Regions from separate parts of the Wukongibacter baidiensis genome, predicted to be linked through region 2. Evidence: predicted binding sites of a transcription regulator. Region 2 holds the regulator's gene; the other holds the start of a gene.
The links. The regulator HrcA, encoded in region 2, represses chaperone genes, less so after heat shock. The targets are predictions, from matches to a motif close to TTAGCACTCNNNNNNNNNGAGTGCTAA.
Positions count from the first base shown of each region.

Region 1: the regulator HrcA is predicted to act here: its motif matches at 2,458-2,484, upstream of htpG (molecular chaperone HtpG).

Region 1 is NZ_CP138202.1:1,305,481-1,315,587, forward strand. It holds gene R9X47_RS06170 (bacteriohemerythrin) at 1-136, opposite strand, end outside; gene htpG (molecular chaperone HtpG) at 480-2,360, opposite strand; gene R9X47_RS06180 (GNAT family N-acetyltransferase) at 2,806-3,372, shown strand; gene R9X47_RS06185 (DUF952 domain-containing protein) at 3,449-3,802, opposite strand; gene R9X47_RS06190 (secondary thiamine-phosphate synthase enzyme YjbQ) at 3,838-4,254, opposite strand; gene R9X47_RS06195 (3-oxoacyl-ACP synthase III family protein) at 4,402-5,421, opposite strand; gene R9X47_RS06200 (F390 synthetase-related protein) at 5,425-6,774, opposite strand; gene R9X47_RS06205 (MBL fold metallo-hydrolase) at 6,767-7,561, opposite strand; gene R9X47_RS06210 (NAD-dependent epimerase/dehydratase family protein) at 7,527-8,528, opposite strand; gene R9X47_RS06215 (hypothetical protein) at 8,540-9,676, opposite strand; gene R9X47_RS06220 (ATP-grasp domain-containing protein) at 9,679-10,107, opposite strand, start outside.
Region 2 is NZ_CP138202.1:6,348,607-6,358,713, reverse strand. It holds gene dnaK (molecular chaperone DnaK) at 1-1,176, opposite strand, end outside; gene grpE (nucleotide exchange factor GrpE) at 1,245-1,817, opposite strand; gene R9X47_RS29170 (TCP-1/cpn60 chaperonin family protein) at 1,846-3,372, opposite strand; gene hrcA (heat-inducible transcriptional repressor HrcA) at 3,392-4,429, opposite strand; gene hemW (radical SAM family heme chaperone HemW) at 4,581-5,714, opposite strand; gene lepA (translation elongation factor 4) at 5,807-7,615, opposite strand; gene R9X47_RS29150 (hypothetical protein) at 7,874-8,239, opposite strand; gene spoIIP (stage II sporulation protein P) at 8,344-9,606, opposite strand; gene gpr (GPR endopeptidase) at 9,799-10,107, opposite strand, start outside.

The DNA of each region.
Region 1 (10,107 bases), 1.3 Mb from region 2:
CAATTTCATCATAGGAATCTTGACCATTGTAACTCTCCAATACGATATTAATTCTTTCCCCAATTTCAAACAGTTTCTTATGCTGATCGTCAATTGTTTTAATCCCAACAGAATATTCTTCTTTCCAATTAAACATATAATTACCCCTTTGCTTTAGTATAAAATTAGTTATGTACAATATACGATAAACATCTCACATTTTGGAGATCTAACAACCAGAGCTTGCAATGATAGTAAATCTTCGAAATGTAATAGTTTTTTCGTAACCATATATATCCACTATAATTATACATTTCTTTCTTCTATTTAACAACTCGATTTACTTAGTCTTTAACGGATATAAGTACTCTACTAAGAAAACAATTCATTTAGAAACTTCTATTTTGCAAATTAAAGGGGGGGGTGCCTCAGAATGACGAATTTCCGAAACACCCCCGGTCTGCACTCATAGGATTCCTTTACGAAACAGACCTTTTTAATTATTTCATTATTTTGCAAATATTATTTGTAAACTCTACTGGATCATTAATCGGCAGCCCTTCAATAAGTAATGCCTGATCATATAATAAATTTGTATATAATTTAACCTTCTCTTCATCCTTTTCTGCTGCTTCCTTCAATGCCTTGAAAACATCATGATGTACGTTTATTTCTAAAATTCTATCTGCTTTTATATCTTGATTATTAGGCATAGCATTCAATATTTTTTCCATCTCTATGGAAAGTTCACCATCATTAGCTAGACACACTGGATGATTCTTAAGCCTCTTTGAAGCCCTAACATCTTTAACCTTATCAGATAGAATATTTTTCATTTGCTCAAACAGCTCTTTATTTTCTTTATCATCAGTATTAGCTGAGTTTTCATTTTCTTCAACCTCTATACCTAAATCACCGCTTGATACAGATTTAAATTCCTTCTCTTTATATGTCATTATCATTCTTATAGCAAACTCATCTACGTCATCGGTAAAGTATAGTATTTCATATCCTTTATCTGCTACGAGTTCTGTTTGCGGCATTTTTTCAATTCTTTCGTTTGACTCTCCTGAAGCATAATAGATATACTTCTGATCTTCTGGCATTCTAGAGATGTATTCATCTAAGGTAACCAGTTTCTTTTCCTTCGATGAATAGAACATTAATAGATCCTGTAACATATCTTTATTTCTTCCATAATCACTATAGATACCATATTTCAGTTGTCTACCAAAGGATTTATAAAACTCTTCATACTTTTCTCTTTCATTTTTTAATAGCTTTTCTAACTCACTTTTAATTTTACTTTTGATTTTTTTCGCTATAAGCTTTAGCTGTCTATCATGTTGGAGCATTTCTCTAGATATATTAAGAGATAAATCCTCTGAATCAACTATCCCACTTACAAAGCTAAAATAATCAGGTAATAAATCAGCACACTTATTCATAATTAGAACCCCATTAGAATATAGCTCCAATCCCTTTTCATATTCCTTCGTATAAAAATCATATGGCGTTTTTTCAGGGATAAATAGAATTGCATTGTAGCTTACGGCTCCATCTGCACTGAAATGTATATGCTTTACAGGCTTATCAAAACCATAGTGCTTTTCGGAATAGAAGTTTTCATAATCTTCTTTAGTAAGTTCATTCTTATTCTTTTTCCATATAGGAACCATACTATTTACAGTCTCTTCTTCTATATATTCCTCATATTCATCTTCACTATTTTCTTTAAGTCTGCTGTTAGTTATATCCATTTTTATTGGATATCTAACGAAATCAGAGTATTTCTTTATTATTGATCTTAGTCTATATTCCTCAAGATACTCATCGAACTTCTCGTCTTCTGTATTTTCTCTAATCTTTAATATGATATCTGTTCCCACAGAGTCCTTTTCACAAGGTTCAATTGCATAGCCATCTTCACCCTTTGATTCCCATTTATAGGCTTCCTCACTACCAAAGGCTTTACTTACAACAGTAACAATATCAGATACCATAAATGCAGAGTAGAATCCTACACCAAACTGACCAATTATATCATACCCATCCTTGAGCTCGTTTTCCTTCTTAAATGCTAAAGATCCACTCTTAGCTATAACTCCAAGATTTTCATCAAGCTCTTCCTTAGTCATTCCAATACCAGTATCAGAAATTTTTAATATTCTATTATCCTTATCAATATGTAATTTAATATAGTAGTTATCCTTATCAAAGACTAGTGAATCATCTGTTAAGGCCTTATAATAGATTTTGTCAATCGCATCACTAGCATTAGAAATGATTTCTCTTAAGAAAATCTCCCTATGGGTATAAATCGAGTTAATCATTAGATCCATTAGTCTCTTGGATTCCGCTTTAAATTGTTTTTTCGCCAAGTAAATCTCTCCTTTCATGCTAAAACTACGAGCACAACGAAGTGCTAGCGCAGTAAAAATATACTTAAATAATTAGCGTTTTTATTATTTCACTTTATTAGCACTCTCTTTAGGAGAGTGCTAATTTTAATTTAAAAATACACTTTTTTTGATAGTTTGTCAATACCCTTTTCCTGTTTTATACATTTTTCAATATCTCTAAAATATTTTTTCTAGCAATATCTGTATCATTCTTTCAATCCATATAGACTTTTTTAATCCAATTAACTCTTCTATTTATCTCCCATAGAAAGTAAATTTTTCGTGCTTCAAAACAATATTATTTTTCCCATATTATGGTCTACAAGATTTATTATAGAATAAATGGTTCTTTTTAGCTACTATTAATTATATTCTATGTTATCATATATATATATTTAATAGTAACGGATAAAGGAGGATGAATGTGAATCCATTGAGCTTTAACCCCTTTCCTATTTTAACTACCCATCGACTGACCCTTAGACAGCTTAGGTCCAACGATGACGAGCTAATATTTAACTATCAAAATGATAAAAGTAACTTTGAACATGTCGATATGCCTATCTATAAACATATTACTGAGGCGCAAAAATATATAGTCAGAATGAATAAAGGAGTCGCTGAAAATAAATGGATTATCTGGGCTATAGCCGATAAAGAAACCGATAATATCTTAGGTACAATCTCAATCTGGAACATTTCAATAGTAGACGAGAGAGGTGAATTAGGTTATGGCTTGTTTCCAGGCAGTACTGGTAAAGGTCTTATGACTGAAGCCCTTAGAAAAGTCGTCAATTATGGGTTTGATACCATGGGCCTTAAAAGAATTGAAGCTTATACCAATGAAACAAATATTAAATCCAGATCACTTTTAGAAAGAAATGGTTTTAGTTTTGATTCTTTCTTTCCAGAAAAGCGTGACACAGATGATGTACCTATCCAGATGGTGATTTATAGTAAGGATAATGCTAATGGATCTGATGACAAGTAGGAAACTAATAGTAGAAGGGGATGTCTCATAAGATTCCTTTATGAGACATCCCCCTCAAAAACTTGTATTCTTAAGTTTACTCCTTGATTAACTTTTTCAGTTCTCCATTTTCATAAAATTTTCCATCATCAGAAGGATAAATTTCAATAGTTTTTTCTATTGCATCTACATTAACACTTCCATATATATGGGGAAATTCTTCTCCTCTGCCCTTCAAATCCTCTATCACTAGGTTCGACTTCAGTAACCCAGGATTAATACATAATAGAATTACCTTTTCTTCGCTTTTATAATGTTTATTTAGGACCCATAGGGTCTGATTTGGAAAGCTGCAATGAATAAATCTCTCTTCATCAAAGTTCTCACTAATAAATTCCTTTTGTTTCTTAATTTTCTCCCATTCTTCAACTGTAGCAGTATAAATAATCATGCTTAATCTCCTTTTAATCTAGTCTAGATAAATCCTTATTCACCAATAATCTTTACCAAAATTCTTTTTGCTCTTTTTCCATCGAACTCTCCATAGAATATTTGCTCCCAAGGTCCAAAATCCAGCTGCCCTTCCGTTATAGCTACAACTACTTCTCTTCCCATAATTGTCCTTTTTAGGTGGGCATCTGCATTATCTTCAAACCCATTATGATCATACTGATCATAGGGTTTTTCTGGCGCTAATTTTTCTAAAAAACGTTCAAAGTCTCTATGTAATCCCGATTCATCATCATTGATAAATACGCTGGATGTGATATGCATAGCATTGCAAAGTAAAAGCCCCTCTTTAATGCCGCTTTCCATTAAACATTCTTCTATATTAGGAGTAATGTTAATAAAAGCTCTTCTAGTTTTTGTATCAAACCACAATTCTTTTCTATAGGATTTCAAATTTTCCCCTCCTTCAATGGTTATTATATCTTTTCAAAAGGTTAATTCTTTTCATCACACCTTTTCATCACACCTTTTTATCTACATTATACCCTAGTATTTTGATAAAAAGAACAAAGTACTTTATACAGTTTCTCAAGGCTGGCTTTATCTATATCTTATACTTTTTTTGTAAAGTAATATATGGCCCGAAGTCCCAGCACTTGTTCCGATAAGGAGTACTGTATCTTTCCCTTTTAAATAATTACTTTCATAGGCATGGTTTAGGGTGAATGGGATTGAGGCAGCTACCATATTACCGTAGTCTTCAAAAATATCACAGAACTGATCTTTCTTTATTCCTAGATTCCTCATAAATAGTTTAAGGGCTTTACTTGCTTGATGCGGTATTACATAGTCAATATCGTTAATATCAAGCTTTTCAAGCTCAAGTATTTCCTTAATCATCGGTACAAATTCTTTCTTTATTAATTTTATTAGCTTATTACCTTCCATTTGAAATCTGTATTTCTCATGATTCGTTCCATCAAACTTACTTGGGAGATACTTGGTTAACCCACCCTCTATCTTTGTTAAATCGTACGTACCAGGCCATGTTCTTGCATAATGAAAACCAATGCAGTATTCTTCTGATTTAGTGACCACTATTGCAGCAGCTCCATCACTAAACATAGAAAATGAATGCATGTTATCAGTGGATAGACCAAGTGATGCTAATTCACTTGATACAATGAGTACATTTTCATATTTACCAAAGTTAATAGACATTGCCGCATCGTCAAAAGCATCTAAAAAGCTAGTACAGCTTGTGTTTATATCCTTCGTTGATACGGCCCTTTTCAGCTTATATTTTTTACTTAATTCTTCTAAGATTTTTGCTGAAGTTGTAGGCAGTGGTTGATACCCTACTGCCGATGCTACTACTATGCAATCTATATCTTCAATACTCAGCTTACTAGTTTTCCGGAATGCATCTTCAATTGCTTCAATAGCTAGAGTAATTTGATCTTCACCCTCACTTATTCTATATCTAGTGTATATATTTCTATTTGATTGAAGTTTTTCAGCTACTATTTTCTCACTACTTGAGTCAAAATATATTATATTTTTGCCAACTGCTGAACCTGTACATACTATTTCTACATTTCTTTCTTTTTGTATTTTCATAAACTAGTCCCCTATCTTTCCCTCAACTCTCTTTAATTTTCTGCTGTTATCAAATGAATACTTTTCAAAATTGATAGTTGGCATAATGAAATTCAAGTCTTTCGAAAGCTTTTCAAACTCTTTAACAATTTTGGCTTTACAATTATCTTCCATCATATCTATATATACTGTTATTTCTTCCTTTTTTTCCTGCACTACTCTATAATTCCTTACTTCGTTTACATGAAAAAAGCATCTTCTAATAAAATCTGAGAATACTGTTACTTCATCAGAGTTGTCCTTAGAATTGCAAATAAAGACATCGTCTTCACGTCCTTCTATCTTCTCAAGAATCATGAAGCTGCTTCCACATTTACACTTTCTCTTGCTTTCGATAAGAATGTCATTTAACCTATATCTCACTATTGGCTGAGATCTTCTTACGTAATCAGTAATTATAGGAACAAATCTGTTCCCTTCGATTATTTCTTTCTCAATATAAACTAGCTCCTCATTAACATGTAAATTCCCAAATTCACATGTCATTGCTAGTAATCCTTCTGTACATTGATATATCTGATGTATAATCTCTTTATTAAATGCCTTCTTGATATACTTCTCATCTTTTTCTTCTAGAACCTCCGCAACTGATATTATTTTTGCTGGATTAATATTCAATCGTTTATCACCCACTGCATCGGCAAGTTGAATAAGCACAGAAGGCGGGGCAACTAAAATTGTAGGTTTATATTTGTCTAGAGTTTCAATATTTTCACTCATATTGCTATATATATCAAAGTACTTGAACTTTATTAAATTACTATTTATGGTTTCGTAAAGGTTGCTATTTGCTCTTAGGAAGAAAGCAATTTTACTATTAAAGATCCTTCCCTTTGGTAGTCCCTTTGCTAAAATAAATCCTGCCCACATTGCCCTTTCTTTTTTTGATGCAATAAACAAGCCTCTGTTCCCAGATGTACCCGATGACATACCCACAGTAATAGAGTTTATTTTGTCTCTAAAATCTCTACTGCGCTCGCCATTTAATGCTATGGAAAAGGCTTCTTCCTTTTTTATTCCTACTGTGCTTAGTCTATCAAAGTTATCCATCATTTTTTCTTTGTTCATGATCACAAAGTTTTCAAGCCCATCTACAATAGGCTTTTCTTTTAAATTTAAAGGTTTAGAATCTCCACTTTTATTTGGTAAAGAGACTAGGCCATCTTTTTTGTAAAATTCTGAGTTTCTCTTTAAAAAGTCAATATGTTTCTTTATACCTCTTTTTTGATAATCCTCAATCTTTTTTCTAGTTCTAAACTTATATACAAAGCGAGTTCTAATGAAGTAAAAGGCGATAATTAATTTTTCAATCATTTATACCACCTCCATGACTTGAAATGATTTTTACATTCTTTTCTCTTTTAAATCTCTTGATTTTGTCTATTGTCTTTATAAACTCATTGGCATCTTCTTGGATTAACCTTCCTTTAAAAGTAAGCTTTTTATCTACCAACGTCTCTTTCCAAAAAGCATCGGAAACAAAGAAGGTTTCATATTCTGACAAATAAAGACCCAGTTGTCCATTTGAATGTCCATCTAGTTTTACCAACAAAATACTATTGTCCCCAAACAAATCATAGACCTCTGTGAAGTATTCATTTAACCAACAATCACTCTTATCTCTTATAACATGTTTATTCTCTTCGAAGGCCTCTGGAATAAGCTTGTCAAATATTATATTTCTTAACCTGTTATTCTTGTACTTTTCATTTATTTCTTTACTTATAATAAATCTTGAGTTTTTAAAAAAATGAAGACCTCCTATATGATCAGGATGCAGGTGAGAGATAACCACATTTTTAACTTCATCTAAGGCTACACCATCTCTAATAAGGTGAGCTTTTATTTCATCTTCAATCTCACAGAAGGTGGGATTAAAAAATCTATATAAATACATTTTGAGATCCTTTTCAAAAACTCTCCTTGAATAGCCTGTGTCAAATAGGACATAACCTTCTTCTCTATGTTTTATAATCACTGAAGTTGCATTAAATTTCTCTTTTTTGGACACCACACCTTTGTAAGCCTTTGATAAGTCATTTACACAGTATCCGCAATTATATATTTTAAACATCTCTACTTTTTTGTCTGTCATTAACATATTTTATGATTCCTTCTTCCATACTCATAATTGGCTTATATCCTAATTCAGTACTTGCCTTTTCAATGTTCATGGTTTGGCTCTTGCCAAGTATGCAAGCGCTATATTTTGTAACAAATGGCTCCTTATATATTCTAAATAATTTATAAAAAAGTTCTAAAATCGACGCAATAAAGTATAGCTTATAAAAGCTTAGGTTAATATAATTTGGAGTCTCTCCCATCTTTTCGAAAAAACTATCTATTATGTTTTTAAATCTATCTGGCTCTCCATTGGTTATATTAAATACTTCGTTATTTATATCATCCTTTTCAATACACAACCTTATTGCATAGGCCACATTTTCAACACATGTAATATCGATATAGTTTTTTCCACCATCAACAAGTGGAATTCCCCTTTCGTAATTAGCCTTTAAAAGTCTCGGTATTACACTAGTGTCACCTATTCCAAATAGTCCCCTTGGTCTAATTATTACGTTATATAAACCTTTTTTAGCAAAATGACCTATAACCTCTTCTGATAAAATTTTTGTCCTTATATAATAATTAGCTTTGTTATCTTTTCTGTAGTCCGTCTCCAATATATTGAATCTATCAAACTTTTCAGTATAAATGCTGGGTGATGAAATATAAATTAATCTCTGGACTTTGTACTTCAAGCTCAAAGCAGCTACATTCTCAGTTCCTAACACATTTGCTTTATAAAACTCCTTCCATCTTCCCCAGACTGTTGACATAGCACCTGCATGTACAACATAATCAAACTTATATTTCTTGAAAACAGATTCCAAATCTTCTAAGTTAGTAAAATCACATCTAATAAATTTAACTTTTGCCGAATTTAATATATCTCCTTCTTCTCTATTTCTCCCAATAGTTACAACGCTATATCCATTACCTACTAACTCTTCGATGACATATTTACCTAAAAAACCAGTACCTCCAGTTACTAAAACCCTTTCCATATTGACTCCTTCTAAAAGTTTTTATTTTTAAATATGGGTAGTATAAACCTATTTAGTAGTTTACTTAAAAACAGATATGGCAATCTTCTATATAGTGGAAGGTGTTTGATATACACATAGCTATACTCTATATACTTCTCTGCTCCACGATTTATTTTAAAATCTCCGACACCGCTACTCTCGTGAAAAGCAAAATTGTACTTAATTGATTCCTCGTACAGTAAATAGCTTAAAACCCTATATAAACCAACTTCTTTAGCTAATGAAGTATCGTAACCAAAGAGAGGTGTCGTCATGACTCCGTTTTTATTAAAATATCCATAAAAGGCTTTAATCTCATCCTTATACATGATTAACTTAAGGTTATAGAACTTATCTCTAGCAGCTAATTTGAAATAATCCATACTATACATCGGGTTTAGTTTCGAGTACTTATCTAAATATAACGAGTTATAAAGTTCTACAAATCTAGAGGCAAACTTTTCTGAGTTGGCATCCACTATTTTAAGATCATTTTTACTAATCATCTTAGAATCACGCCGTAGATGTTCTCGCTGTCTTCTCTTAAGTTTTTTATTTCTATCTAATATAAAAACCTGCCGGCTTGGAATTTTGATATAATCTAATCCTTCTAAGGAATTCATCATATCCATATTTGTAAATTCATTTAAGGATCTATATATGATTGCATGTTTATTATACTTACTTAGGATTCCATCATGTATTGCACTTAATTTTTCTTTTGAGATGTTTCTATGCAAATTAGTTGAAATTAGCCAATTATTGACACAGACTATTTTATTAACTTTAAGAAGCTTGAAGAAGAATCCAACAAGATAAATCAGCGGAGCAGCTAATAAATATATGAGTCTGCTTTTTAAAATCCTAAGCTCTTCAGCTAAATAGGAAATATAATGGGTGTATATAGATGCAACATATGAATTAGTATATTCCTTTTCATTAATTGTAAGAGGTATTATTTCATCATCGATCTTTAATAGATTGATTTCAGTTTCAACGTTGCTTATATATTTTTTAGTTCCTTCTTTAATTAAGGGCATAAAGTAATCCCTTATAGAGGTTTGCTCAAGTGCATCATTGAACTCTATTTTGTCTATATTGGTTTTATCAAAAAAATTAATTTTCATAGTTATAAATTCTCCATATTAAATTCGATATCTTCCGTTGTGATATCTATAATGCTTTTCTTATGTTTTATTGATTTATATAGCATGTGTGTAAATGAAATTAACTGAAAGAAGTATGGTACTATATCCTTATTAGAAAATATTGCATCCTTCGAAGAAAATAACGCCTTAATCTTTCGAACTGGCCTTTTTAGCAATGTACTTAAAATAGCAAGTTTAAGTGAAGTACAGGTTTGAGGGCTTGGAAAAACAACTTCACACCTACCCCTATTACTAAATATATCATCGTCATCTGTAAACAAGTGAATACCTGATGTTAGTCGGGGGTTACATTCAATAAAATATAACTCATTATTCTCATCTAGAATACTATCAAATGATATCATTCCCGTAAAATTGAGGTTTTTTATCAGTTTATCAACCCTTTGATA
Region 2 (10,107 bases):
AGAAGGTATAGTTGTATTTCTTTCAATAAGTTTAGTAAATACTCCACCTAAAGTTTCAATACCTAATGATAATGGAGTAACATCTAGTAATAATAAATCTTTTACTTCACCAGTTAATACACCAGCTTGAATAGCTGCTCCAACCGCAACACATTCATCAGGGTTTACTCCCTTATATGGATCCTTATTAATAATGTTCTTAATCGCTTTTTGTACTGCAGGGATTCTTGTAGAACCACCAACTAATATAACTCTATCAACCCCTGAAGATGACAGTCCTGCATCATTTAATGCCTTTCTAGTTGGCTCTAAAGTTGCTTCCACAAGAGATGATGCTAATTGCTCAAATTTAGCTCTTGTTAGGTCAATATTTAGATGAAGTGGTCCTGCTGCTGAAGCAGTAATAAAAGGTAGATTAACATTCGTTGTTTGAACTGATGATAATTCCTTTTTAGCTTTTTCAGCTGCGTCCTTTAATCTTTGTAGAGACATATTGTCATTACGTAAGTCTACTCCGTGTTCCTTTTTAAACTCTTCAGCTAGGAAGTTAATTACTACTTCATCAAAGTCATCTCCACCTAGGTGATTGTTACCATTTGTAGCTAGAACCTCAAATACTCCATCTCCTAGCTCTAGTATCGATACGTCAAATGTTCCTCCACCTAAGTCAAATACTAGTATTTTTTGACTCTCTGTTTCTTTATCTATACCGTATGCTAAAGAAGCTGCCGTAGGCTCGTTGATGATTCTTCTAACGTTTAAGCCTGCTATTTTACCTGCATCCTTAGTAGCCTGTCTTTGACTATCAGTAAAATATGCTGGAACTGTAATAACAGCATCTGTAACAGTTTCTCCAAGATAACTCTCTGCATCAGTCTTTAATTTCATAAGTATCATAGCGGAAATATCTTGAGGCGAATAATCTTTATCGTCAATTTTCACGCTATAGTCTGTTCCCATATGTCTTTTAATTGAAGCGATTGTTCTATCTGGATTTGTTATCGCTTGTCTTTTAGCAGTTTCACCAACTAATCTTTCTCCATTCTTTGCAAACGCTACAATCGAAGGTGTAGTCCTATTTCCTTCAGCATTAGGAATTACTACTGGCTCTCCTCCTTCTAAAACTGAAACGCATGAGTTTGTAGTACCTAAATCAATTCCTATAACCTTTCCCATGTTATTTCCTCCTTACAAAAAAGTATAATATAATTTTTTAAATTTTATTTTTAAATTATTTATTTAAATTATTTTGCTACCTTTACCATACTAGGTCTTATAACCTTTGAATTTAGTGTATATCCCTTTTGGAATACCTCTGTAATAGTATTTGCTTCAACATCTTCACATTCATCTTGCATTACAGCGTGATGAAGATTTGGATCAAATTCCTTTTCTATGGCTTCTATTTCTTCAACTCCATGTTTACCAAGAACATCAACAAGCTGTTTGAAAATAAGTTGGATTCCATCTAAAAGACCTTCAGATTCTTCATTATTGCTTCCAGCTGACTGTATAGCCCTTTCAAAATTATCAATTACAGGTAAAATATCATTTACTATTTTTTCACTTCCAAACTTAAATATTTCACCCTTTTCCTTTTCAATTCTTCTTTTGTAATTTTGAAAATCTGCTGATAATCTTGTGAATCTAGTTTTGTAATCTTCAAGTTCTTTGTTTAGAACTCCAGAATCCTTTGATTCATTTTCTACTTTTGCTTGATCTTCCATTTCATCTTTAGTTGCCTCAAGGTTACTATCAATCTCTTCCTTCATTTCATCTTGAGTATTTAAATCCTTTTCATTAACTGTATTCTCCATAATACCACCCACCTGATCTAAATCATAATTATTTTTTTCCTCTTAAAATTAAATTTATTCTAAGTATAGCTTTAGATATTTCCTCAGCTTTCTTTAACGCACTTATTTTAACATAAGCTGGGTCAAAAATCTCCTCTAATTCCATATCTTTTATATTTCCACTGTTAAAATCTATTGAAAGAAACTTCTTTTCCTCTAGTCTCCCAGCGGCTATTACTTTTTCTAAAACTTCTAGAGAATTGAACCCGCTATTTTCAACCATCTGTAAGAAAGGTCGTTTAAGTGCCTCAATAACACAGTCAAAGCCGTACTTCTCCATTCCAACAACTTCTTCTCGATATTTTTCCAATAGGGTTGAAATATATATATCTAGAGCTCCACCACCTGCAACGACTCCATCTTTAATTGCAAATTGAAGAGAAGACGCGGCATCCTTAGCTATTCTTTCCCTTTCCCTAGTTATTTCACCCGTAGAAGAAGAAATCATTACGGTTGCATAGGGCTCACCATGACCATCCCTAATTGATAGTTGCTCCTTTTCAGCATCATACTCTACCTTATCAGCCATACCACAGTACTTATCTAAGTCTAACGCATTCTTATGTAATGCAGATTTTTTCAACATTTTACATCCACAATGTCTAGATACCTTTTCTAGCTGGCTATTTAAGACTTGATTTGCAACACAAACATTTCCATCTGAAAGTATTTGCATCGCCGCCTGATTGATATTCCTATCACACAATAGAAAATCAACCTTCATAAGAGCAATCTTTTCAGCCCATGATTTTATAATTTCTACCTTTTCAAGATAACTATTAAGTCCAGCCTCAGTTTTTAAGAGTTCATTTATGTTTTCATCTACATCGAGGGAGTCATCAAGTACCATGATTTTAGCATTATTTATTGCATTATTCTCATAAAAGTGTAGCGGTTTCTTATCTACTACCACACCGCTGAACACATTACTCTTAGTCCCTTCCATAGACTCAACACAATCACTCAACCTAAAATTATCACTTTCAATCATTTTGTTGCCAACTAGCTTCGCAGCCTTACAAATCAAGTTCGAAATTTCTTCATCTTCTCTAGCTGAAATATATGCCACCCTTGACATCAGATGATAATTGTCTTCTGTTATGCTTACTTTTTCAGCCTCTATGATTTCTAGAGCCTTGGAGATTCCTATTTTAATTCCTTCTATAATCTTATGTACAGGCACACCTAACTCAGCCATTTTCTGGGCCGAGTCTAAAAGTGCACCAGTTAAAATAGTTAACGTAGTAGTCCCATCTCCAACTTCCTTTTCTTGACTCATAACAGCATTTATCAATAATCTAGCAGCAGGATGAGATGTGTTTATTTCGCTTAGTATTGTTACACCATCATTTGTAATAATAGCATTGCCATAGTCATCTACTATCATGCAGTCCATTCCTTGTGGTCCAAGTGTCCCCTTAACTGCAGAAACAGTAGAATTTACTGCATTAATATTATTGTTTAAAGCTGATAACCTAGGCTCGCTATTTTCAAAATCATTTGAATTGCTTCTCATATTTTATCCTTTCACTATATCAAAAGATTTCAGGCAAAATGTCCTTTATATTATCTGTTAACGTTTTATTCAGATAATTAATAACGCCTACAACTTTTGAATAGTCCATCCTAGTTGGTCCAATTACCCCAAGTTTACCAATTACTCTTCCATTCAATCTATAGGTTGCAGTTATAATACTACAATCCTTGATTTCATCAATCTCATTTTCACATCCTATTTTTATACAGATGTCATCATCTGTACCACTTCTCAAAAGATCATACATTAATTCTTTCTTTTCAATAATTGAAATAAACTTCTTCGCCTTATTTATATCTGTATACTCTGGCAAATTGAATATGTTTGTTATTCCATCTAAATAAATCTTAGTATCATCTATGTCACTGAAAGAATTATTGAGCTTTGGAATTATTGCATCAATTGTAGAACTATACTGAATTAGCTCATTTTTAATTCTATTTATTAGATCTTCATCTAAATGATCTATTGTATGTCCTCTTAAATTCTCCTGCAATAAATTCGAAACCTCATCTAGAGCAGCTTGAGAAATATTTTGCATTCTCAATATAATATTCTTAATAACCCCAGAATTTGACACTAAAATTAAAAGAACCTTATCATTGTCAACCTGAACCAGTTTTATATTTTTTAGTTTACTTTTCCTAAACTGAGGTGACAAGCCAACACAGGTTAGGTTCGTTAACTGAGATAGTATACCAGATGTGTTTTTTATTACATCATCTATTTCTACTATCTTTTCTAATAACAATTCACTTACTATTTTCTTGTGCTTCTTCTCAACCTCATACTTTCTCATCAAACTATCTACATAAAGTCTGTAAGCTAAGTCCGATGGTATTCTACCTGCTGAGGTGTGGGGCTGAACCAAATATCCTAATTCTTCAAGATCTGACATTTCATTCCTGATAGTGGCAGAACTAATTCCCAAATCATATTTTTTGGCAATAGTTCTTGAACCAACTGGCTGAGCAGTGCCAATAAAATCATTGATTATTGCCTGTAATATTCTTAGTTTTCTATCAACTAAAGTCATACTACCACTCTCCATTGTTAGCACTCTCTTAAAGCGAGTGCTAAACATTCTTGATTTTAAATTAACACTTAATTTGAATTTTGTCAATAATCTTTTTAATTTTTTTAGTCTATATTAATATTTGTATTTAATACAGACCTACTTAATAGGCCTACAGAAACTCGATAAAGACCTGATTTGAAACATCCATGCCATATCTTGTTAATCTAATATGATTCTTATCTTCATACAAAAGACCTAGCTCTACTAAACTCTTTATCTTCTCACCATACATGTCATAAATAGAAATCTTAAATCTATTTTCAAACATCTCTAAATCTAATCCCTTGTTTAATCTGAGACCCAAAAATATCGTTTCTACTATCTCGTCCTTTTCGTCTTTGTGCTCTTCACTTATCACAGCGGTCTTTTTTTCATTCATAAGCCTTATATATTCATTAATATCCCCTGTATTAGCATACCTACAGGAATCCATATAGGAATGGGCCGATACTCCTAATCCTAGGTACTCTTTATTGTTCCAATATATTAAATTATGCTTACACTCATATTCCTTTTTGGAGAAATTTGATATCTCATACTGAATTATCCCATGCTGCTCAAGTAACTTAATTGCTAGATCATACATCTTCCTATCCTCTTCGTCCCCGGGCAGATTTAACTTGTTTTCATCAAATAACCTTTTGAAGGCTGTCCCCTCTTCAATCTTTAATGAGTAGGCCGATATATGCTCTGGATTCAATTTTATTACTTCCCTAAGGGTATGTTCCCAATCCTTTAGATCCTGATTCGGCAACCCGTATATCAAGTCAATATTAATGTTTTTGCATCCTGCTTCTCTGGCAGCATCATAATTATGAATGAAATCTTCTTTAGTGTGTATTCTTCCAATTTCCTTTAATACATCATTATTAAAGCTTTGAAGGCCCATACTTAATCGATTGATTCCTATATCATTATATTTTTTAAGTTTATCTTTTGTTAAAGTTCCTGGATTAGATTCTATACTAAACTCTACATTTTTTGAAATATTAAAGTTTCTAAAAAGTTCTTTTACAATCTTATCCATCTTTTCTGTTTCTAATATCGAAGGGGTACCTCCACCAATGAATATCGTTTCTACTCTGTAATCCGATAGTCTATCACTATACATATTTATTTCCTTTTTAAGAGCCTCAACATATGAGTCAATAGTCTCATTATTTTGCCTGTCGGAAACAAAGTCGCAGTACTTACACTTTTGAATACAGAATGGTATATGCAGATATAATCCTATTTCCTTCATAATAACACTCCTAAGCTATTCGCTCATGTGATGTTTTTTACCAAACATCACATATAATATAAGTTAGCCACCCCAAAAGGGTGACTAACGATTTATTTTTCATCATATTTCAAGACTGATAAAAATGCCTCTTGTGGTACTTCAACACTTCCAAGCTGTCTCATTTTCTTCTTACCTTCTTTTTGCTTCTCTAGAAGTTTTCTCTTCCTAGATATATCTCCACCATAACACTTAGCTAAAACGTCCTTTCTCAGGGCCTTTATGGTTTCACGAGCAATTACCTTATTACCTATTGATGCTTGGACAGGTATAGCAAACATATGTCTCGGAATTACTTCTCTAAGTCTCTCACAAATTATTCTACCTCTAGAATACGCCTTGCTTTCATGTACTATAAGAGAAAAGGCATCGATAATATCTTTATTTAACAATATGTCTAGTTTTACTAGATCAGATTTAACATACTTTTTAAATTCATAATCTAATGATCCATAGCCCCTTGTTTTAGATTTTAAGGCATCAAAGAAATCATATATTACTTCATTTAGCGGAAGCTCATAATTTAAGATAAGTCTTCTATCATCAATATATTCCATGTTGATCATATTACCTCTTCTATCTTGACAAAGCTCCATTACGTTTCCTACAAATTCAGTATTGACCATTATCTTTGCATCAACTATAGGTTCTTCCATATAGTCAATTTCACTTTGATCAGGCAGATTACTTGGATTTTGAATCATTAGAACCTCACCATTAGTTTTTGTAACCTTATAAATAACTCCAGGTGACGTTGTGATAATATCTAAATCAAATTCTCTGTCTAATCTTTGTTGGATTATTTCCATATGAAGAAGACCTAAGAACCCACATCTAAATCCAAATCCAAGGGCTACTGAAGTCTCAGGCTCGAATTCTAATGCAGCATCATTCAATTGCAGTTTTTCCAAGGCGTCCCTAATGCTTTCATACTTTTCTCCTTCAGCAGGGTATATACCACAATAAACCATTGGAGTAGCCTTTTTATATCCAGGTAACGGCTCCTCAGATGGATTATCTGCATTTGTTATTGTATCTCCAACTCTACAGTTCTTTACATCTTTAATACTTGCAGTTATATAACCAACATCTCCCGCCTTAAGTTCACTTACAGGTCTTGGCCCCGGTGATAATACTCCTACTTCAACAACTTCAAATGTCTTTCCAGAAGACATCATCATCATTTTATCTCCACGCTTTACCGTACCCTCTTTAATTCTTACATAGGCAACAGCACCTTTATAACTGTCATAGTAAGAGTCAAAAATAAGTGCCTTAAGTGGCGCCTCTTCATCTCCGCTTGGCTGCGGAACATACTCTACGATTGCTTCTAAAACATCTTCAATATTTATGCCATTCTTAGCTGATATAAGAGGTGCATATTCTGCATCTATTCCAATAACATCTTCAATTTCTTTCTTTACTTCATCGGGTCTTGCACTAGGCAAGTCAATTTTATTTATAACCGGTAAAATTTCTAGATCTTGATTTACAGCTAAATATACATTGGCTAGGGTCTGTGCTTCAACCCCTTGAGTAGCATCTACTACTAAGATAGCACCTTCACATGCAGCAAGACTACGGGATACCTCGTATGTAAAGTCCACATGACCTGGGGTATCTATAAGATTTAATACATATTCTTCTCCATCTTTATTGTACACTAGCCTTGTAGCCTGAAGCTTGATAGTTATACCTCTTTCTCTTTCCAAATCCATAGTGTCTAATATCTGTTCCTTCATCTCTCTCTCAGTAAGAAGTCCAGTTTTTTCAATCAATCTATCTGCTAAAGTTGATTTTCCGTGATCTATATGTGCAATTATACAGAAATTTCGTATATTGTCTTGACGGTTCTTTGACATGAATATTTTTTCCTCCCTTTTATATAGAGTTCAATATAGTATAAAATATTAGTTTTACTTGAATCTCTATACACTTAAATAATCTTTAACAATTATAACATAATCCAAATTAGTAGTACAGAAATAAAGTATATAAGGTACATTCAAAAAATAAACTAGTCACTTCGCAACCTGACTTGTTTATTTTTTTCATGTACCTTCAGCTGAGTTTAACCCAGCTTTATTTAATAAGGAGCTTACAATATTAAACTTACAGTACTAAAATATATCCTCAACTAGCTTTGCAACAATTTTACCTTTATCCTCAGCAAATTCCTTTGCTTTTTCTAGAGCATAGTTTGATTTCTCCTTGGCGCTAAGAATAAAAGCATCGACTTTTTCTACATTTACTAAATATCTATCTCCACAAAAGACGACCTCTACATTATCCTTATCCAGCCTTTTATAGTTAAAAAAACTAGCATCTTCCATAGACATCATACTACGATTTGTCTCATCTACAATCTCTAGGCCTATGTATAATAACGTAAGTAACAAGATAAATGATACCATACCGATAAAAAAGCTTTTTATTCTCCTAGCTCTATTTTGTTTTTTCGTTTTCATTTTTTCTACTCTATTCATTTTCCTCACCATTTATATTTTTGACACATGAAATTATTTTATTCCTTAAATACATAAAAAAAGAGATTTCATCGCATGAAATCTCTTTAAAATCAAATCTACTCCTAAGGACTTTCTATACATTTTCTTAATGCCTGATTGATTACCTCACCAATATATTTACTTGTTCTTCTTGCCTCTTCTATTGTATTAGTATTGTTTCCTACCTCTAATAGCGCATAGTAATCACTTTTGTACTGATTATACTTAAACTTCTTTAATATTATAGGCCTTGCTAGACCGGGATATAATTCGTCACTTACGGCTTTAATGTAATAAGCAAACTCCTTTAACTCTTCGATATTATCATTACCTCCACCAAGAACTATTGCAAACCTAGCTACCTTTTCTCCATTTATTTCAACATAGCTTCTTTTTCTTATCTCCTCATAATCTTTGGTATTTAACTCATCAACCTTGTCAATAGCATCTCTATGTATATCGAAGACTACCTTTAGGGTTGGATCCGATTTTAAATTCTTACTTAAGGTTTGCAAAGAGCGTGTGTATGAGCCTTGATAGGACGGATAATCATGAATGGTATCGTCGTGGACTACTTTGAAGCCGCTATTTCTTAGATATCCAGTCACATCCTCTCCGACCTTTACAACAGTATATTTCCTATTGAGCGAGTGATAATTCCCAACGGTCTCTGGTTTATAGGATTCTGTACCATGGGTATGATACACAAATATCAAAGGATCTTCCATAGAGTGTACGATTTTCATAGGCGATGGCACAGGAGTACTTATTATTTCTATTTCACTCGTTAACCCTTGTTTTTTCTGATCATTAGTATCTTCATTACTAGCATTTTCCTCCTCGTTTATTACCTCTATGTCATCCTCATATAGGCTCTCTCCATCATTTATAATTGGCTGGTTGTTGTTTACATAACTAGGCTTAGCGATATAGATATCACTTGTATCATTATCTTCAGTCTCCACACTAGCCTCTACACTGGTTTCTATATCATTCTCAACATCCTTTATCATAGATATCTGAGCCTTTATTAATGATTTGGGATTTTTGTAACTAACATCTACTGTCTTGCCAAAAAACTCTTTAACTAGTGTTCCAGTATCTTTCCCACCATTTTCTTTATAATTTATTTCAAGCATAGACATGGATTTGTTGAGTACATGTAGAAAAAAACTGTCTTTTCTTTCTTTTATTTGACTTTCTTGTTTATTTATCTGACTTTCGGCCCTAGCTATAACAACTTTACTATTTATAATAAAAATGTTTCCTGCTAAAATTAACATCATTAGTGTTATTAACATGACCAAAAGACCTATAGCATCATATTTTCTATTGTCCCTATTCATCTTATGCCCCCACTTCCCTTTTCATTTGATGTCCATGTTATCCTTATTAATTATATGTATATAAGGAAGTTTATATGATGAATTTTCTTTTAGTAATCTATCCGTATTTTTAACTTTTAAACAAGATAATAGGGGCTGTCTCACAAAGGTATCTTATGAGTTCAGCCCCGGGGTGCCTCAGAAACTAATCTGTTAATTTAGATATCTATTTACATCCTTTAAATCAACGCCTGGATGAAGTGCAATATTTATTCCATTTGCTATAATCTGAGATATATCAGTTATAATCTTATCTATTTCCTTCGTTGTAACAATAACATTTGCTCCATAGGGTTCCAAAACTTCCTTAATCAATGCATACTTCTCTTCTTCTTTCATATCCTCAAGTAGCTTAAAAAACTCAGAGCCCTTTTCTGAATGGCTTTTTAAAGCCTTAACAACCATACTTATAGTGTCATTTGTCATTGTTGCAGCATCTACTACAGTAGGTACACCAATGGC